Aliidongia dinghuensis: one gene and its partner. The protein of the gene in region 1 interacts with the protein of each later gene in a pairwise test. Links are inferred from orthologs where the notes say so. Each region holds a gene or a part of one and is shown on either strand. Other genes may lie near its edges.

Region 1 (10,040 bases):
GTGTGCTCACGATCCGCGTCGACGAGCTCGAAGAGGGGCCGTCGGTGGCGATGCAGAACAAGGGTCGGGCCGAAGAGCGTCCGCGTCGCAGCTTCGGCGATCGCGGTGGCTTCGGCGGCGAGCGTGGCGGCTTCGGCGGCGAGCGTGGTTTTGGTGATCGGGGCGATCGCGCCCCGGCGGGAGCGGTGGAATAATGCGTAACGTCGAACGTCCCCAGGGCCGCGAGGGCGAAGCCGCCCCGGGCGCCCGCCCGGCCGCGCGCCGTCCGTTCTTCCGCCGTCACAAGACCTGCCCGTTCTCGGGTCCGAATGCGCCGAAGATCGACTACAAGGACGTCAAGCTCCTGCAGCGCTTCATTTCCGAGCGCGGCAAGATCGTCCCGAGCCGGATCACGGCGGTGTCGGCCAAGAAGCAGCGCGAGTTGTCCCAGGCAATCAAGCGCGCGCGTTTCCTGGGGCTGCTGCCGTATCTGATTCAATAGGCCCGCGCACGTCCGGCGGCGCCATGTCGATCGTCCGATCGGCTGCGTTCGCCGTAGCAGGCGGCCTCGCGGCTGCCTTGCTGTTCGTGTCGCTGGTCAAGGGCAATGTCGGCGGCGTCATCCTCATGGGCATGACGCCTCTGCCGTTGTTTCTGGTCGGGTTGTCGCTCGGCATTGCGCCGGCGGCGATCGCTTCGGTGGTGGGTACCGCGGTCATCCTGGCGGTCGACACGCTCTACGGCATGGTGTTCCTTGCCGATTTTGCGTTGCCGGTCATGGTCGTGGTGCCGTTGGCGCTCTGGCGCCGACGGGTTGAAACGGAATGGCCCTCCGCGGGCCGCCTGGTGCTCGGCCTCACGGCATTGGCCGCGGTCGTCTTCCTTGCCTCCCAGCTGAGCCTTGTGGGTCAGCCGGGCGGAATGGAGGGCAGCCTGCGGGCCGCGGTCGGCACGCTCGCCAAGGAACTGCGGAATCAAGATCCGCAGGTCGGCGCGCAGGCGGAGGAGATGCTGCAGTCGGCGGTGCGCTGGCTGCCCGGCATGGGGGCGACGGTCTGGATGGGCTTGATCGCCGTCAACGGCGTCCTGGCCCAAGGCGCTCTCGCCGGTTTCGGCTGGGCGCGCCGTCCGGCGCCGACGATCGCGTCGATCACGGTCCCATGGCTCGTCCTGGTGCCGTTGGCCGCGGCGATCGCCGCGGCGGCGTTGGGTGACAGGTTGCCCTATGGCGGGGAGATCGCGTTCGCGGGATCGAACCTGTCGGTCATCCTGGCGGTGCCGTTTCTGTTTCAGGGCCTGGGCGTGATCCACGCCTCGGCCGCACGGTCGTCGAAGCGGGCCTGGCTCTTGGCCGGGGTCTATGTCGCGGTTCTTGTTTTTGGGTGGCCGATCCCGTTGATCGTCGCCCTCGGTGTGATCGAGCAATGGGTCGGGTTGCGGCGCCGGATCGCCGCAACGGACCAGGAGAAGAGTGATGGTTGACGTCATCCTGCTGGAGCGGGTCGAGAAGCTGGGCCATCTGGGCCAGATCGTTAAGGTCCGTCCGGGCTATGCCCGCAATTTCCTCCTGCCGCAGAAGAAGGCTCTGCGCGCGACCAAGGAGAACCTCGCCTATTTCGAGACGCAGCGTGCTGTGCTCGAGGCGAACAACCTGCGCCTCAAGGCCGAGGCCGAAGAAGTCGCCGCCAAGATGGGCGACCTCTCCGTCGTCGTGATCCGCCAGGCCGGCGAGACCGGCCAGCTCTACGGCTCGGTTTCGGCGCGTGACGTGGCCGACGGCATCGGCGAACTCGGCTACAAGGTCGAGCGCTCGCAGGTCTCGCTCGACCACCCGATCAAGACGCTGGGCGTGCACAAGGTGAAGATCACCCTGCACCCGGAAGTGTCGCTGATCGTCCAGGTCAACGTGGCGCAGTCGGCCGACGAAGCCGCGGCCCAGGCCAAGGGCCTGACGGCGGCCGATCTCGAGGCCGCTCGCGAGGCCCAAGAGGCCGAGGCCGAGACGGTTGCCGAGGAGACGGCCGAGGCCTGATCGCCCCGGCCAGCGTCCAGGTCGGTCGAGCTCTGCGGCGGTGGTCATTCGGCCATTGCTTTTCAAGGGCTTGATAGTCGACGCGAAGCTTGCTTGACTATTCGCGTCGGAGCCTGGCTCCGATGCGTGACGCCGCACGGGATATCGGCATCCTGTGCGGCGTTTTTGTTTTGCGATCCATTTTCCTTGCCCGCACCTTCCCGGTTGGGCCCGCCTCCGCGCCCCAACCCTGACGTTTCGACATGCAGAACGGGGGTAGCGTATGCTGTTGGCCCATCTGTTGCGTCACCTCATCCGTCGCGGACGGCTGACCGTCATCGATTCTTCCGGACGAACCCACATCTTCGGCGAGCTGCCCGGACCGGTCTCGACGATTCGCCTGCATACCAAGACGCTCGAGCGGCGCTTGTTCTTCAATCCGCGCCTGGCCGTCGGCGAAGCCTACATGGATGGCTCGATGACGCTCGTTGAGGGCGACATCTACGATTTCCTGAGCCTCCTCATGGGCAACATCTCGACCGCGCCCCGGTCGGTGGCGCTCTCGCCGCTCTATAACGGCGTTGATCGCTGGGCGCGCTGGATGCAGCAACATAATCCCGTCGGCCGCGCCCAGCAGAACGTCGCCCATCACTACGATCTCTCGTCGACGCTCTACGACCTGTTCCTGGACGCGGACCGGCAATATTCCTGCGCCTATTTCGAGCGGACGACCGACGATCTCGAGACGGCACAAGCCAACAAGAAGCGGCATATCGCCTCCAAGCTGCTCTTGAAGCCCGGCCAGAAGCTGCTCGACATCGGCTCCGGCTGGGGCGGGCTCGGGCTCTATCTGGCGCAGGCGGCGGGCGTCGACGTCACCGGCCTCACGCTCTCGACCGAGCAGCACAAGATGTCGAACGACCGGGCCGCCACGGCCGGGCTCTCAGACCGCGTGCGCTTTGAGATGCGCGACTATCGTCTCGACCAGGGCCGCTATGACCGCATCGTCTCGGTCGGCATGTTCGAGCATGTCGGGGTCAATCACTACGGCGAATATTTCGACAAGATCCACGACCTTCTGACCGATGACGGCGTGGCGCTCATCCACGCGATCGGCCGCCAGGACGGGCCCGGCACGACCAACCCCTGGATCCGGAAATACATCTTCCCCGGCGGCTACTGCCCGGCGCTCTCCGAGGTGCTGCCGGCGATCGAGCGCGCCCGCCTGCAGCTCATGGACATCGAGATCCTGCGGCTGCACTACGCCGAGACGCTGCGCCACTGGCGCCAGCGCTTCCTCACCCACTGGGAGAAGGTGAAGGCGCTCTACGACGAGCGGTTCTGCCGCATGTGGGAGTTCTATCTCGCGGCGTCGGAGGCGGGCTTCCGCGTCCAGGACTTGATGGTGTTCCAGATCCAGCTGGCGAAGCGCGTCGACGCGGTGCCGATGACCCGCGACTACATGAACGAGTGGAAGGCGGCGCATCCGCTCGTCTCGGCCCTGCCGCCGCGCCAGGCGGGCTGCGCCGACTGATCCCCGTTATCCACAGGCCTGTGGATGGAATAGCCGTGGTCTGAGCCGGCCGGTCGGCAGTAGGTTGTGGGCAACATGGACCCAGCCCGCTCGCCCGCGCCGGTCGTCCCGGCGCAGCCGGACGTCCCCGCCTATCGTACGCCACCGCAGAACCTCGAAGCCGAGCAGGCGCTTCTGGGCGCGCTGCTCGTCAATAACGCGGCCTATCACCGGGTCTCGGAGTTTCTCCGGCCCGAGTATTTCTACGAGCCGGTGCACCAGCGGATCTATGGCGCGGTCGAGAAGCTGATCGAGCGCGGCCAGATCGCGAGTCCCGTCACGCTGAAACCGTTCTTCGAGCAGGACGGCGCCTTGGTCGACATCGGCGGTGCGCGCTATCTGGCCCAGCTCGCGGCCTCGGTCGTCACCATCATCAACGCCGCGGACTACGGCCGGCAGATCTATGATCTGCACTTGCGCCGCGAGCTGATCGAGATCGGCGGCGACGTGGTCAACGAGGCCTACGAGCAAGACCTCGACCTCGACGCCAAGAAGCAGATCGAAGTCGCGGAAAAGAAGCTGTTCGACCTGGCGACCGCCGGCGCCGCGGACGGCGGCTTCCAGCCGTTCAAGCAGGCGCTGCTTTCAGCCACCGAAATCGCCGAGGCTGCCTACAAGCGCAACGGCAAGACCTCGGGCGTCTCGTCCGGCTTCCGCGACCTCGACAAGAAGCTGGGCGGGCTCCATCCGTCGGACCTGATGATCCTTGCGGGCCGCCCGTCCATGGGCAAGACCACACTTGCGACCAACATCGCGTTCAACGTCGCCCGCGCCTATCGCCAGGGCCGCGGCGCTACCGGCGAGGCGATCGCCGAGGACGGCGGCGTCGTCGCCTTCTACTCGCTCGAAATGTCGGCCGAGCAGCTGGCGACCCGCATCCTGTCCGAGGCCTCGGGCGTGTCGGGCGACAAGATCCGCCGCGGCGAGGTTTCGCGCGACGAGTTCGACCAGTTCGTGCAGGCCTCGCTCGAGCTGCAGAGCATCCCGCTGTTCATCGACGACACGCCGGCGCTGTCGATCGCCGCCGTGCGCACGCGCGCCCGGCGCCTGAAGCGCCAGCAGGGGCTCGACCTCATCATCGTCGACTACCTGCAACTGCTCCAGGGCACGCCCGGGCGCGGCGCGGAAGTGAACCGCGTGCAGGAGATTTCCGAGATCACCCGCGGCCTGAAGGCGCTCGCCAAGGAGCTGAGCGTGCCGGTCATTGCGCTCTCGCAGCTCAGCCGTGCGGTCGAGCAGCGCGAGGACAAGCGGCCGCAGCTCGCCGACCTCCGCGAGTCGGGCTCGATCGAGCAGGACGCCGACGTCGTCATGTTCGTCTATCGCGAGGAATATTACCTCGGCCGAGCGGAACCCGCGCGCCGACCCGAGGAATCCGCGGAAAAGCACTTGGAGCGCTATACCGAATGGCAGCAGCGCTTTAGCGCCGCCCATGGCAAGGCCGAAGTGATCATCGGCAAGCAGCGCCACGGCCCCATCGGCATCATCACCTTGAGTTTCGACGGTGCTACGACCAAATTTGGTGACTATGTCGGCGCCGACCACCTCCCCGAGATCCACGAGTAGCCCAGAGGCTAATGTCTCTCAGGCGCTGGCCGGCTGGGTGCCCCCAACCGTCGACGCGCCGCCCGGGGTCACCGGACTTATCACCGTCGATCTGCAGGCGATCGTCGACAATTGGCGCCAGCTCGCCTTTCGCGTCGGCCCCGGCTGCCTGACCGGCGCCGCGGTCAAGGCCGACGCCTACGGGCTGGGCGTGCTGCCGGTTGCAACCGCTCTCGCCGCTGCCGGCTGCCGCTGGTTCTTCGTCGCAACGCCGGACGAGGGCGTGACGCTGGCCCAGAGCCTGGCCAAGACAGCGCCCGACGCGCGCGTCGCCGTGCTGTCCGGCCCCATCCCCGGCACGGCGCGCGAGCTTGCCGCCTATGCGAACCTGCTGCCGGTGCTGAACGATCTTGGCCAGATCGCGGCCTGGCGGACGGCGGCGCCCGGCCGGCCGGCACTGCTGCAGCTCGACACCGGCATGGCGCGCCTGGGCCTGCCGCCCGAGGAGATCGATCGCCTCGCCGCCGACCCGACGCTCATCGAAGGCATGCCGGTCACGGCGATCATCAGCCACCTCGCCTGCGCCGACGAGCCCGACCATCCGTTGAACGCGCTGCAGCACGCGAGCTTCACGGCCGCAGCCGCCCGCCTGCCCCAGGCGATGCGCAGCCTCTCAGCCTCGAGCGGCATCTTCCTCGGCCCCGACTATCATTTCGAGCTGGTGCGCCCGGGGGCGGCACTGTTCGGCCTCAATCCGACGCCGACACAGGCGAACCCGATGCGTCAAGTCGTTGGGATCAAAGCAAAAATCCTGCAAGTTCGCGAGATTGACGCTGGACGGACCGTTGGCTATGGTGCGACCTACGCTGCAGACCGGCCGCGCCGGGTCGCGACGCTGGGCGTCGGCTACGCCGACGGCGTCCTGCGGGCCGGCAGCAATGCTGCGCGCGTCTTCCTAGGCCCGGTGGCCATTCCCGTCATCGGCCGCATTTCGATGGATCTCGTCACAGTGGATGTCAGCGCCGTGCCGCCGCAATGGGTGCTCCCCGGCGGCTTTGTCGATGTGCTGGGGCCGCAATACGGCGCCGACGATCTGGCCCGCGACTGCGGCACGATCGGCTACGAGGTGCTGACCCGCCTCTCCCGGCGCCTGATGCGCCTCTACGGACCGGTTGCCGCCTAGATGGGCGACATTCTCGCGACCATCGGTCGGTCGGCGCTCACCTTCTTCGCCAGTGTCGGGCGCCTCATCCTGTTTGCGGGCGTGGCCTTGAGCCACATCGTCCGCCTGCCGCTCTATTGGAAGCTTCTGCTGAGGCAGATGATCCAGATCGGCTACAACTCGCTGCCGGTCGTGGGCCTGACCTCGCTCTTCACCGGCATGGTGCTGGCGCTGCAGAGCCATACCGGCTTCTCCGGACTGGGCGGCGACGCGGCCGTGGCGCTGCTCGTCGTGCTGTCGGTGACGCGCGAGCTTGGGCCCGTCATCGCCGGACTGATGGTCGCGGGGCGCGTCGGCGCCGCCATCGCGGCCGAGCTCGGCACCATGAGCGTCACGGACCAGATCGCGGCACTCTCGACGCTCTCGACCAATCCGTTCAAATACCTGGTGGTGCCGCGCGTGCTGGCCGGCGTCGTCTGCATGCCGCTCCTGGTCGTGATCGCCGACATCATCGGCATCCTGGGCGGCTATATCGTCGCGGTCTACCTGCTCGACTACAATCCGTCGAGCTACCTGCACCAGACCTGGGTGGCCTTGAAGACGCCGGACGTCGTCTCGGGCCTGGTCAAGGCCGCGGTATTCGGCTTCATCGTGACGCTGCTCGGCTGCTATCACGGCTACCATTCGCGCGGCGGCGCCCAGGGTGTGGGTTCCGCCACGACCAATGCCGTGGTCTCGAGCTCGATCGTGATCCTGCTCATGGACTATCTCTTGACGTCGGTATTCTTCTCATGACCGCCAAGATCGTCATCCGGAACCTTTACAAGGCGTTCGGCCGCAAGAAGGTGCTGCAGGGCATCAATCTGGAGATTGACCAGGGCGAGAGCGTCGTCGTGATCGGCGGTTCCGGCTCCGGCAAGTCCGTGCTGCTGAAATGCATCTTGGGGCTGATCCATCCGGATTCGGGCGAGATCCTGGTCGACGGGCAGCCGACGGCCCGCCTGACAGGCTCGGAGCGCGCGCGGCTCATGGCGAAGTTCGGCATGCTGTTCCAGGGGGCGGCCCTCTTCGACTCCCTGCCCGTCTGGCAGAATGTCGCCTTCGGCCTGATCCAGGGTGAAGGCATGCGAGCGGCGGAAGCCAAGCGCGTCGCCATCGAGACGCTCGCCAAGGTCGGGCTCGGCGCCGACGTCGCCGACCTGACGCCGGCCGAGCTCTCGGGCGGCATGCAGAAGCGCGTCGGCCTCGCCCGCGCCATCGCCGCCAAGCCTGAGATCATCTTCTTCGACGAGCCGACGACCGGGCTCGACCCGATCATGAGCGACGTGATCAACGAGCTCATCGTCGGCTGCGTGCGCGACCTGGGCGCCACGGCGCTCTCGATCACCCACGACATGGCGAGCGCCCGCAAGATCTCGGACCGCATCGCGATGCTCTACCACGGCAGGATCATCTGGCAGGGCGAGACCGCCGAGATCGACAAGTCCGGCAATCCCTACGTCGATCAGTTCATCCACGGCCGCGCCGAAGGGCCAATCAAGATGGAGATCCGCGCGTCGTGATCGCGAGACGCGCGCCCCTGCCGGGCAGGAGCCACTGAGCCATGGCTCGCCCCCGCAGCCGGTTCGTCTGCCAGGAATGCGGGGCAGTCCATAGCAAGTGGGGCGGCCGCTGCGAGGCCTGCGGCGGCTGGAACTCCCTGATCGAGGAGGCCGAACCCGAGGGCCCGCCCAAGGGGCTGGGCGCATCGGGGGCGGCCAAGGGCAAGCGCATCGCCTTCGTCGGGCTCGAGGGCTCGAGCGAGGCGGCGCCGCGTCGGCTGACGGGGATCGCCGAGTTCGACCGGGTGTGCGGCGGCGGCCTCGTGCCGGGTTCGGCCCTCCTGGTCGGCGGCGACCCCGGCATCGGCAAGTCGACGCTGCTGCTGCAGGTCGTGGCCTCGCTCGCGCGCAACAACGCCAAATGCGTCTATATCTCAGGCGAAGAGGCGGTCGACCAGGTGCGGCTCCGCGCGAGCCGCCTCGGCGTCACCGACGCGCCGGTCGAGCTCGCGGCGGCGACCAGCATCCGAGACATCGCGGCCTCGCTCGACCACGCCCACGCTGCCGACATCGTCGTCATCGACTCGATCCAGACCATGTATCTCGACATGCTGGATTCGTCGCCCGGTACCGTCAGCCAGGTGCGCGCGGCAGCCCAAGAGCTGATCCGGCTCGCCAAGCGCGTGGGCTTCACCCTCATCCTGGTCGGCCACGTGACGAAGGACGGCGCCATCGCCGGCCCGCGCGTGCTCGAGCACATGGTCGATGCCGTGCTCTATTTCGAGGGCGAGCGCGGCCACCAGTTCCGCATCCTGCGCGGCGTCAAGAACCGGTTCGGGGCAACCGACGAGATCGGCGTATTCGAGATGACCGACGCGGGCCTGAGCGAGGTCGCGAACCCCTCCGCCCTGTTCCTGGCCGATCGCCATGGGGCCGTCAGCGGTGCCGCAGTCTTCGCCGGCATGGAAGGAACACGGCCGGTGCTGGTCGAGATCCAGGCGCTCGTCGCCCCATCGCCGCTCGGTACACCCAGGCGTGCCGTCGTCGGTTGGGACTCCGCGCGGCTTGCAATGGTGATGGCCGTTCTGGACGCACGTTGCGGCCTTGCAATCGGATCGAACGACGTATACCTGAACGTCGCCGGAGGCCTTAGAATTTCGGAGCCGGCGGCGGATCTCGCAGTGGCCGCGGCGCTGGTGTCGGCGTTGACGGGGCAGCCCGTGCCGACGGACATGGTCGTGTTCGGCGAGATCGGTCTGTCGGGCGAGATCCGGCCGGTCAGCCAGTCGGACGCACGGTTGAAAGAGGCGGGCAAGCTTGGCTTCGAACGCGCGCTCGGACCGGCGCGACGGGGACGACAGAAACCGGCATCGGCCGGCATCGTCCAGAACGAGATCGGTCATTTGCAGGAGCTCGTCGACATGTTCGACACCGAGCGCGTTACCACCCCGGCGATGAGGGCCTGAATACCGTCATGAATGTGCTCGACATCATTGTCGTCGCCGTGGTCGCGATCTCGGGCCTGTTCGCTTTCGTGCGCGGCTTCGCCCGCGAACTCCTGTCGATCGCCGCCTGGGTCGGCGCCTTCGTCGTCACGTTCTATCTGTTCGACCCGGCGCGCACTATCGCGCGCGGCTTCATGAAGCCGTGGCTCGCCGACGTGGTGGCTCCGGCCGCCGTCTTCGTGGTCTGCCTCATCATCTTTTCCATCGTCACCGGCGTGCTGTCGAACCAAGTCCGGCAATCGAGCCTCGGCGCCATCGATCGGGCGCTCGGCATGATCTTCGGCGTCGCGCGCGGCGTCCTCGTCGCCTGCGCCGCCTATCTCGTCATGACCCGGTTCCTCGCGCCCGAGGATCGCCCCAACTGGGTGGTCCAGGCCCATACCCAGCCCCTGCTCGAGGCCGGGGCGCAGCGCTTGAACGCGCTCATCCCGCGCAACGTGCTCGACCGCGGCACTCAGGCTGCGAGCGAAGCGGCCCAGAAAGTGAACCAGGCGAACCAGGTGAAGCAGGACCTGGACAAGCTCAACGCGCCGATGGGCGCCAACAAGGCCCCGCCCGCCGGCCCGTCCCAACAGGACGAGACCGATCTTACCCATCTCGTCGACAAAGCCCTGCAGACCGGATCAAAACCATGACGCTTACGACCGTGCCGTTCGACGACGACCACTTTCATGAAGAATGTGGCGTGTTCGGCGTGTTCGGACATGCCGAGGCCGCTGCCCTC
Region 2 (10,124 bases), on another replicon or contig:
CATCATCCGCGAGGAGCACAAGACCACGCTGGTGAAGTCGCGCGACGGCGTGCCGGGGCCCAGAGACATCTGTGCCGTGCTCGACGATTACGTAATCGGCCAGTATCACGCGAAGCGCGTGCTGTCGGTCGCGGTCCATAACCATTACAAGCGGCTCGCCCACGGCGCGAAGAACAACGACGTCGAGCTCGCCAAGTCGAACATCATGCTGGTCGGCCCCACGGGCTGCGGCAAGACGCTCCTGGCGCAGACCTTGGCGCGCATCATCGACGTGCCGTTCACCATGGCCGACGCGACGACGCTGACCGAGGCCGGCTATGTCGGCGAGGATGTCGAGAACATCATCCTCAAGCTGCTGCAGGCGGCGGACTACAATGTCGAGCGCGCGCAGCGCGGCATCGTCTATATCGACGAGGTCGACAAGATCAGCCGCAAGTCTGACAACCCGTCGATCACGCGCGACGTGTCGGGCGAGGGCGTGCAGCAGGCGCTCCTGAAGATCATGGAGGGCACCGTCGCCTCCGTGCCGCCCCAGGGCGGGCGCAAGCATCCGCAGCAGGAATTCCTGCAGGTCGACACGACGAACATCCTGTTCATCTGCGGCGGCGCGTTTGCGGGCCTGGAAAAGATCATCGCCAACCGCCGCCAGGGCACCTCGATCGGCTTCGGTGCCGACGTCAAGGGCCCGGACGAGCGGACGACCGGCGAGATCCTGCGCGACGTCGAGCCCGAGGATCTGCTTAAGTTCGGCCTCATCCCCGAGTTCGTCGGCCGCCTGCCGGTCGTAGCCACCCTCGAGGACCTGGACGAGAAGGCGCTCATCGACATCCTGACCAAGCCCAAGAACGCGCTGGTCAAGCAGTACCAGCGCCTGTTCGAGATGGAAGACGTGCGCCTCACCTTCAGTGAGGACGCGCTCCGCGGCATCGCCAAGAAGGCGATCCTGCGCAAGACCGGCGCGCGCGGCCTGCGCTCGATCATGGAAGGCATCCTGCTCGACCCGATGTACGATTTGCCGGGCCTCGAATCGGTCGACGAGATCGTCGTCAACCGCGAGGTGGTCGACGGGCGGGCTCAGCCGCTCTACATCCATTCCGAGACGCGCCGCGCCGATGGCGCGGCGGCCGGAACGCCTGCCTAAGACGGCATTTCAAGGGGCCCCACACCGCCCCTGACATGCGCGGGGGAGGAAGCGAGCTTCCTCCCCCGACCTTGAACGGGCCGCGACAAAGGCCACGTTAGTTCACGGGCAGCTACGCCTTAACGGCCGTTTCGCCGCGTGTCGGGGAACGGCTCCAGCCAAGACGAGGCATCATGTTCGAAATTCCGCGCGGTGCCCTTTATCCCGTCCTTCCGTTGCGCGACATCGTGGTTTTCCCCCACATGATCGTCCCCCTGTTCGTGGGCCGGGAGAAGTCGGTACGCGCCCTCGAAGACGTCATGAAGGAGGATAAGCAGATCCTGCTCGTGACGCAGAAGAACGCCGCGCAGGACGATCCGTCTGCGTCGGACATCTTCACGGTCGGCACGGTCGGCACGGTCCTGCAGCTCCTGAAACTGCCAGACGGCACCGTCAAGGTGCTGGTCGAGGGCGGCCAGCGGGCGCGCATCGTCCGCTTCAGCGACAACCCGGACTTCTTCCAGGCCTATGCCGAGCTCATCGAGGAGAAGAGCGGCGAGGGCAGTGAGCTCGAGGCGCTGGCGCGTACCGCCGTCGCCCAGTTCGAGCAGTACATCAAGCTCAACAAGAAGATCCCGCCCGAGGTGCTGGTCTCGATCAACCAGATCGACGATCCGGCCAAGCTCGCGGACACGATTGCGTCGCACCTGGCGCTCAAGATCCCCGAGAAGCAGGAGTTGCTCGAGGCCGAGACGGTCAGCGAGCGGCTCGAGAAGGTCTTCGCCTTCATGGAAGGCGAGATCGGCGTCCTGCAGGTCGAAAAGCGCATCCGCAATCGCGTCAAGCGCCAGATGGAGAAGACCCAGCGCGAGTACTATCTGAATGAGCAGATGAAGGCCATTCAGAAGGAGCTGGGCGAGGGCGAGGACGGCAAGGATGAGCTGGCCGAGCTCGAGGAGCGCGTCAACAAGACCAAGCTCACCAAGGAAGCCCGCGACAAGGCGCAGGCGGAGCTGAAGAAGCTTCGCAGCATGAGCCCGATGTCGGCCGAGGCGACGGTGGTGCGCAACTACCTCGACTGGCTCTTGAGCATTCCCTGGGAGCAGCGCACCAAGGTCAAGCGCGACATCAAGGCGGCTGAGACCGTGCTGCACCAGGACCACTACGGGCTCGAGAAGGTCAAGGAACGCATCCTTGAGTACCTGGCCGTCCAGCAGCGCATGAAGAAGGTCAAGGGACCGATCCTGTGTCTGGTCGGGCCACCGGGCGTCGGCAAGACCTCGCTCGGCAAGTCGATCGCCAAGGCCACGGGCCGCAACTTCGTCCGCATGTCGCTGGGCGGCGTGCGTGACGAGGCCGAGGTGCGCGGCCATCGCCGGACCTACATCGGCTCCATGCCCGGCAAGGTCATCCAGGGCATGAAGAAGGCGAAGTCGTCGAACCCGCTGTTCCTCCTGGACGAGATCGACAAGCTCGGCGCCGACTGGCGCGGCGACCCGTCCTCGGCGCTGCTCGAGGTCCTGGATCCGGAGCAGAACGCGACGTTCAACGACCATTATCTCGAGGTCGACTACGACCTGTCGGACGTGATGTTCGTGACGACCGCCAACAGCATGCGCATGCCGCAGCCGTTGCTCGACCGCATGGAGATCATCCGCATCCCCGGCTATACCGAGGACGAGAAGGTCGAGATCGCCAAGCGCCACCTGATCCCGAAGCAGATCGAGGCGCACGGCCTCAAGAAAGGCGAGTGGTCGATCTCGGACGACGCGATCCGCGACCTGGTCCGCTACTACACCCGCGAGGCCGGCGTGCGTTCGCTCGAGCGCGAGTTCGCCAACCTGAGCCGCAAGGCCATCAAGGAAATCTTGATGAACAAGACGGCGAAGGTGGCGGTCACCCGCCGCAACCTCGAGAAATACGCGGGCGTGCGCAAGTTCCGCTACGGCGAGGCCGAGACGGAGGACCAGGTCGGCGTCGTCACCGGTCTCGCCTGGACCGAGGTCGGCGGCGAGCTCCTGTCGATCGAATCCGTGCTGCTGCCCGGCAAGGGCAAGATCACGGCGACCGGCAAGCTCGGAGACGTCATGAAGGAATCAGTGCAAGCCGCTGAATCCTATGTGAAATCCCGCGGTCAGGCCTACGGCATCAAGCAGGCGGTGTTCGACAAGAAGGACATCCACGTGCATGTGCCGGAAGGTGCTACGCCCAAGGATGGACCGTCCGCGGGCGTAGCCATGGTGACGGCGATCGTCTCGGTCATGACCGGCATTCCGGTCCGCCGCGATGTCGCCATGACCGGCGAGATCACGCTCCGCGGCCGGGTGTTCCCGATCGGCGGCCTCAAGGAGAAGCTGCTCGCGGCTCTGCGCGGCGGTATCCGGACCGTGTTCATCCCGAAGGACAACGAGAAGGACCTGGCGGAGATCCCGGACAACGTGAAGAAGGGGTTGGAGCTCATCCCCGTGGCGCACGTCGACGAGCTCCTGGCCAAGGCGCTGACCAAGCCGCTCGTGCCGATCGAATGGAGCGACGCCGAGTCGCCTGCGGTTGAACCGGTGGCGCCCGCCGCCGAATCGGACGATCGCCCGGGCGTTGTGACCCACTAAGCACGGCGCGGAACCTGCATCGGGGCCCGGATGGCGACATCCGGGCCCTCTTTCATCAAAAACAGCCGATTTTTCGCAGAATAGCTCGCTTTTTCGGGCGTTCGGCGATTGACTGTCAAATGAGCCGCGATCTAAGCTCCCGGTTCATTCGAACGGGTAATTTTCCTGGTTCTACTTTGTGTCGTTGGAGGGGGTAGCGTGAACAAGAACGAACTCGTCGACGCGGTTGCTACCGCTACCGAGCTTAAGAAGTCCGAGGCGGCGAAGGCCGTGGATGCGGTCTTCGACAGCATCGAAGCTGCGCTGAAGAAGGGGGACGAGGTTCGCCTGGTCGGCTTCGGCACGTTCAGTGTTGCGGCGCGTGAGGCTTCCGAGGGGCGCAACCCGCGCACCGGCGAGAAGATCAAGATCGCCGCGTCCAAGCAGGCCAAGTTCAAGGCCGGCAAGACGCTCAAGGATGCGCTGAACTAATTGGTTTTGCGTTCGAGGCCGCCGTCGCCGGCGGCCTCTTCGGTCTGACGCGGCGAAACCGCCCGACGCGGCTCGGTCGACGAGCTGGTTGGAAAGGTCGCCGCGCCGGCCGCTCGGGAAGGCCCGATATCGGGCGATTAGCTCAGCGGTAGAGCGTCTCGCTTACACCGAGAGGGTCGGCGGTTCGAATCCGTCATCGCCCACCAATCCCGCAAAGATCTTTCCTTGCCGGAACGGCATACCCGCTTCACGGATCCTCGGTGGCACCTTCGCGATCCGGGTGGTATTGTCGTTGCCGAGCTTAAAGCTACGCCATCTGGCAGTTAAAGCTGCGCCTTTCGAAAATGGACGGCATGATGAGCGACATCGCATTGAATTCTGCCCAACGGCAGCCGACGGTCACGGATACGACCGGCACGGCGGCGCGCACGACGACGCAGCCGAACACCAGCACGACGCCCGATACGCCGACGGACCAGGTCAGCCTCAGCCCCGCAGCACAAGTGACGTCGGCCGCCTTCTCCGGCGCGACGCTGAACGACAAGGATGCCGTCAGCACCTCTGTCGGGCTGCGCCAGAGCATCGGCACGGCCAGCCTGTCGGTGAGCGCCAAGCAGAACCAGGCGATCCTGTCGCTGCTGCGCTGAAACGGCGCCTTCATCAAAAAGCGACGTAAGGCCGCTCTGTAGAGGGATCTGCAGGCGGCCTTTCGTGTTTTGACCGCATGGGCGTGCGAAGCGGGCGCCGGAATGTCCGGCAGGGTCAGAGCCGGCCGGTAAGTCTTTGATTTGCATCGGGCGATTCGCGTCATCCCCAGAAAAGCCGCGCAGTCTTGCGACGCATCCGCGCCTATACCAGCAGGCCGACAAAATCGCCCGGCGATGTTGCAGCCCAGCAATGCGCACCGCGGCGCGAAAAGACCGCTGTAACACGCTTGACCTCGGGGGCGGGGCGGGGGTACTAAGCGGCCCTCGGTTCGCGGGGGTGTAGCTCAGTTGGTTAGAGCGCCGGCCTGTCACGCCGGAGGTCACGGGTTCGAGCCCCGCCACTCCCGCCATTCCGTCCCGAGCATCGAAGGCGCTCATCGTTGCGCCCCGCGGCGGATAGCCGGCTCCCGGTCGGGATGGCCGCTTTTCTTTTCAGTTTGTACTCCTTATACCTAGTTTGATCATCCGTTGCGCCGGGCTTCGAATTTTCGAGGCAATCCGGTGAGTGCGTTCGCCGCCTGGCAATTTCGGCTCAGGTCGTGCGCCGCCTCCAGCCCGACAGGACCGAGAGACCGATCATGTCATCGCTCAGCCTGCTGCGAGAATATCTGCCGATCCTGATTTTCCTCGGCGTCGCGATCTTCATGGGCATTGCCGCCGTCGGCCTGTCCTTCGTGATCGGCAAGCAGAATCCGGACAGCGAGAAGCTCTCGCCCTATGAATGCGGCTTCGAGCCTTTCGACGATGCGCGCTCCAAGTTCGACGTGCGCTTCTATCTCGTCGCGATCCTGTTCATCATCTTCGACCTCGAGGTCGCCTTCCTGTTCCCCTGGGCGGTGACGCTCGGGGATATCGGCATGTTCGGCTTCTGGTCGATGGTGCTGTTCCTGGCGGTGCTGACCATCGGCTTTATCTATGAGTGGAAGAAGGGAGCTCTCGAATGGGAATGATCGGATCGTCCCAACCGGTCGCACCCGCGTCCCCGTCAGGCCTGGTGCCGATCCCGCCCGGCGCCACTCAGGACCAGCTCCTGCGCTCGGTGACCGACGAGATCACGAACAAGGGCTTCGTCGTGGCCTCGCTCGACGCGCTGGTCAACTGGGCGCGGACCGGCTCGCTCTGGCCGATGACCTTCGGGCTTGCTTGCTGCGCCGTCGAGATGATGCACAGCTACGCGAGCCGTTACGATCTCGACCGGTTCGGCGTCGTGCCGCGGCCGAGCCCGCGCCAGTCCGACGTGATGATCGTTGCCGGCACGCTCACCAACAAGATGGCGCCGGCGCTCCGCAAGGTCTACGACCAGATGGCCGAGCCCCGCTGGGTCATTTCGATGGGTTCTTGCGCGAACGGCGGCGGTTATTATCACTACTCCTATTCGGTTGTGCGCGGCTGCGATCGGATCGTGCCGGTCGACATCTACGTGCCGGGCTGCCCGCCGACTGCCGAGGCGCTGGTCTACGGCATCCTGCAGCTCCAGAAGAAGATCAAGCGTACGAGCGTCTTCGCACGCTGATTTCCGCGTTACGCCAGGCGACCCAAGAGGGATTATGACCCAAGCGCTCACGGAGTTCGGCTCCACCGTGGCCACGGCTCTCGACCAGAATTGCCTCAAGGTCGAGGTCATCCGGGACGAGCTCATCCTGTGGGTGCCGCGCACGGCGATCGTGCCGGCGCTCACTTTCCTGCGCGACGACCCGCGCTGCCTGTTCAAGGTGCTGGTCGACCTGTGCGGTGTCGATTATCCGGAGCGGCCGGAGCGGTTCGAGGTCGTCTACAACCTCTTGAGCCTGAAGCATAACCGCCGCATCCGCGTGAAGGTCTCGGCCGACGAGGCGACGCCGGTGCCGAGCGTGGTCGGCGTCTACAGCACCGCCGGCTGGTTCGAGCGGGAGGCCTGGGACATGTACGGCATCTTCTTCGCCGACAATCCGGACCTGCGCCGCATCCTGACTGACTACGGTTTCGAAGGGCACCCGCTCCGCAAGGACTTCCCGCTCACGGGCTTCGTCGAGGTGCGCTACGACGAAGATCAGAAGCGTGTCGTCTACGAGCCCGTCAAACTGAAACAGGAATTCCGCAGTTTCGACTTCCTGTCGCCGTGGGAGGGCATGAACCACCTGCTGCCGGGCGATGAGAAGTTCCGGCCGGCACCCGAGGCCGACGCGGGGAGCAAGAGCTGATGAGCGAAACGACCCTGAAAGCCGCGGGCACAGCCTTCGACGCTGCGACCGCATCCGGCGCCTTGACCAATGCGCCGGCGGCGATGGACATCAAGAACTACAACCTGAACTTCGGCCCGCAGCATCCGGCGGCGCACGGTGTGCTGCGCCTGGTGCTGGAACTGGACGGCGAGACGGTCGAGCGCTGCGACCCGCATATCGGCCTGCTGCATCGCGGCACCGAAAAGCTGATCGAATACAAGACCTACATGCAGGCCTTGCCCTATTTCGACCGGCTTGACTACGTGGCGCCGATGTCGCAGGAGCACGCCTTCGCGCTCGCGACCGAGAAGCTGATGGGCATCGACGTGCCCGAGCGGGCGCAGTACATCCGCGTGCTGTTCGCCGAGATCTCGCGCATCGCCAACCACCTCTTGAACGTCACGACCTTCGCGATCGACGTTGGTGCCGTGACGCCGCTGCTTTGGGGCTTCGAGGACCGCGAGCGGCTGATGGAGTTCTACGAGCGCGTCTGCGGCGCCCGGCTCCATGCCAATTATTTCCGCCCCGGCGGCGTGCATCAGGACCTGCCGCCCGGCCTCACCGACGAGATCCTGGGGTTCTGCGACGCCTTCCCGAAGCGCGTCGACGATCTTGAGAACCTGCTGACCGAGAACCGCATCTTCAAGCAGCGCACGGTCGACATCGGCATCATCTCGCCCGAGGATGCCTACGACTGGGGCCTGTCCGGCCCGATGCTGCGCGGTTCGGGCATCCCGTGGGACCTGCGCAAGTCGCAGCCGTACGATGCCTATGCCGAGATGGATTTCGACATCCCGGTCGGCAAGAACGGCGACTGCTGGTCGCGCTATCTCGTCCGCATGGAGGAGATGCGCCAGTCGGTCAAGATCATGCGCCAGGCGATCGAGAAGATGCCGTCGGGCCCGCACATGGTGAACGACCGCAAGGTGGCGCCGCCGCCGCGCGCCGAGATGAAGAAGTCGATGGAGGCCCTCATCCATCACTTCAAGCTCTATACCGAGGGCTATCATGTGCCGGCCGGCGAGACCTACACGGCCGTCGAAGCGCCCAAGGGCGAGTTCGGCGTCTATGTCGTGTCCGACGGCAGCAACAAGCCGTATCGCTGCAAGATCCGCGCGCCCGGGTTCGCCTTCCTCCAGGCGGCCGACTTCATGGGCAAGGGCCACATGCTGGCCGACGTGGTCGCGATCATCGGTTCCATGGACATCGTGTTTGGCGAGATCGATCGATGAGCGGAGAGCACGACCACGTGGTCGTCGAGCAGCCGGCGAGCTTCGAGTTCACGGCTGAGAACCTGGAGCGGGCGAAGAAGGTCATCGCCAAATATCCCGAAGGCCGGCAGGCGAGCGCCGTGCTGCCGCTGCTCTATATCGCGCAGAAGCAGCACGACAATTGGGTGCCACGCGCGGCCATGGACTATATCGCGAAGCTGCTCGACATGGCCCCGATCCGGGTCTACGAGGTCGCGACTTTCTACACGATGTTCAACCTGAAGCCGGTCGGGAAATATTTCCTGCAGGTCTGCCGGACGACGTCCTGCTGGCTCCGCGGCTCCGACGAGGTGACCGAGACCTGCAAGCGCAAGCTCGGCATCGACATCGGCGGCACGACGCCCGACGGCAAGTTCACGCTCGTCGAGGTCGAGTGCCTGGGTGCCTGCGTCAATGCGCCGGTGCTGCAGCTGCACGACGACCTCTATGAGGACCTCAATGCCGAGCTGACCGAGAAGCTGCTCGACAGCTTGGCCCAGGGCATCGTTCCGCCGAAGGGCTCCATGATCGACCGCCAGACCTCGGCGCCGGTCGGTGGCCCCGACACCCTCACGACCCTTCGGTTCGACGGAGACGGCAATGCTGCGTGACGAAGACCGGATCTTCACGAACCTCTACGGCATCCACGACTGGCGCCTTGCCGGCGCCCGCCAGCGCGGCGACTGGAGCGGCACCAAGGATTTGATCCTCAAGGGCCGCGACTGGCTGGTCGAGGAGATCAAGAATTCGAACCTGCGCGGCCGCGGCGGCGCCGGCTTCCCGACCGGGATGAAATGGTCGTTCATGCCGAAGGCATCGCCCGACGGCCGGCCGAGCTATCTCGTGGTCAACGCCGACGAGTCCGAGCCCGGCACCTGCAAGGACCGCGACATCCTCCGCCACGACCCGCACAAGCTGGTCGAGGGCTGCCTGCTCGCCTCGGTCGCGATGGGGGCGAGCGCCTGCTACATCTATATCCGCGGCGAGTTCTACAACGAGGCGTCCAACCTGCAGGTCGCGATCGACGAGGCCTATGCAGCGGGCCTCCTCGGCAAGAACGCCTGCGGCTCGGGCTATGATTTCGAGCTCTATCTGCACCGCGGCGCCGGCGCCTATATCTGCGGTGAGGAAACGGCGCTCCTGGAAAGCCTCGAGGGCCGCAAGGGCCAGCCGCGCTTGAAGCCGCCGTTCCCGGCGCAGTGCGGCCTCTACGGCTGCCCGACCACGGTCAACAATGTCGAGACCATCGCGGTCGTGCCGACGATCTTGCGCCGCGGCGGCAGCTGGTTCGCCGGCTTCGGCCGGCCCAAGAACAACGGCACCAAGCTGTTCTGCATCTCCGGCCATGTGAACAAGCCCTGCACGGTCGAAGAAGAGATGGGCATTCCCCTGAAGGAACTGCTCGAGAAGCATTGCGGCGGCGTGCGCGGCGGCTGGGACAACCTGCTGGGCGTCATTCCCGGCGGCTCGTCGGTGCCAGTGCTGCCGAAGTCGATCTGCGACACGGTGCTGATGGATTTCGACGCGCTGCGCGAGGTCAAGTCCGGCCTCGGCACGGCGGCGGTCATCGTCATGGACAAGTCGACCGACATCATCGCGGCGATCGCACGGCTGGCGCACTTCTACAAGCACGAGAGCTGTGGCCAGTGCACGCCGTGCCGCGAGGGCACCGGCTGGATGTGGCGCGTCATGGAGCGGCTCGTGAAGGGCAATGCCTCGGTCGAGGAGATCGACATGCTCTTGGACGTTTCCTATGAGATCGAAGG

What was found.
Region 2: the proteins of rplI (region 1) and lon interact in binary tests that used the Escherichia coli proteins (3 or more experiments, as listed by UniProt). The link is inferred for Aliidongia dinghuensis from one-to-one orthologs.

What each region holds. Positions count from the first base shown.
Region 1 is NZ_BMJQ01000008.1:261,664-271,703, reverse strand. The notes cover bases 264-3,232. They hold rplI (50S ribosomal protein L9), read left to right. Parts: upstream 264-1,453; coding sequence 1,454-2,011; downstream 2,012-3,232. Other genes in these bases: IEY58_RS16935 (SAM-dependent methyltransferase), read left to right, coding at 2,274-3,232; IEY58_RS16945 (DUF2232 domain-containing protein), read left to right, coding at 505-1,461; rpsR (30S ribosomal protein S18), read left to right, coding at 264-481. Also shown: rpsF (30S ribosomal protein S6), read left to right, coding at 1-194; more of rpsR, read left to right, coding at 194-263; more of IEY58_RS16935, read left to right, coding at 3,233-3,524; IEY58_RS16930 (replicative DNA helicase), read left to right, coding at 3,600-5,129; alr (alanine racemase), read left to right, coding at 5,167-6,291; IEY58_RS16920 (MlaE family ABC transporter permease), read left to right, coding at 6,292-7,065; IEY58_RS16915 (ABC transporter ATP-binding protein), read left to right, coding at 7,062-7,832; DNA repair protein RadA, read left to right, coding at 7,874-9,277; IEY58_RS16905 (CvpA family protein), read left to right, coding at 9,286-9,951; purF (amidophosphoribosyltransferase), read left to right, coding at 9,948-10,040.
Region 2 is NZ_BMJQ01000017.1:53,389-63,512, reverse strand. Bases 969-4,021 are described here. They hold lon (endopeptidase La), read left to right. Parts: upstream 969-1,314; coding sequence 1,315-3,729; downstream 3,730-4,021. Other genes in these bases: IEY58_RS27010 (HU family DNA-binding protein), read left to right, coding at 3,895-4,021; clpX (ATP-dependent Clp protease ATP-binding subunit ClpX), read left to right, coding at 969-1,141. Outside these bases: more of clpX, read left to right, coding at 1-968; more of IEY58_RS27010, read left to right, coding at 4,022-4,200; IEY58_RS27000 (hypothetical protein), read left to right, coding at 4,557-4,847; IEY58_RS26990 (NADH-quinone oxidoreductase subunit A), read left to right, coding at 5,486-5,857; IEY58_RS26985 (NuoB/complex I 20 kDa subunit family protein), read left to right, coding at 5,857-6,420; IEY58_RS26980 (NADH-quinone oxidoreductase subunit C), read left to right, coding at 6,455-7,087; IEY58_RS26975 (NADH-quinone oxidoreductase subunit D), read left to right, coding at 7,171-8,340; NADH-quinone oxidoreductase subunit NuoE, read left to right, coding at 8,337-8,969; NADH-quinone oxidoreductase subunit NuoF, read left to right, coding at 8,959-10,124.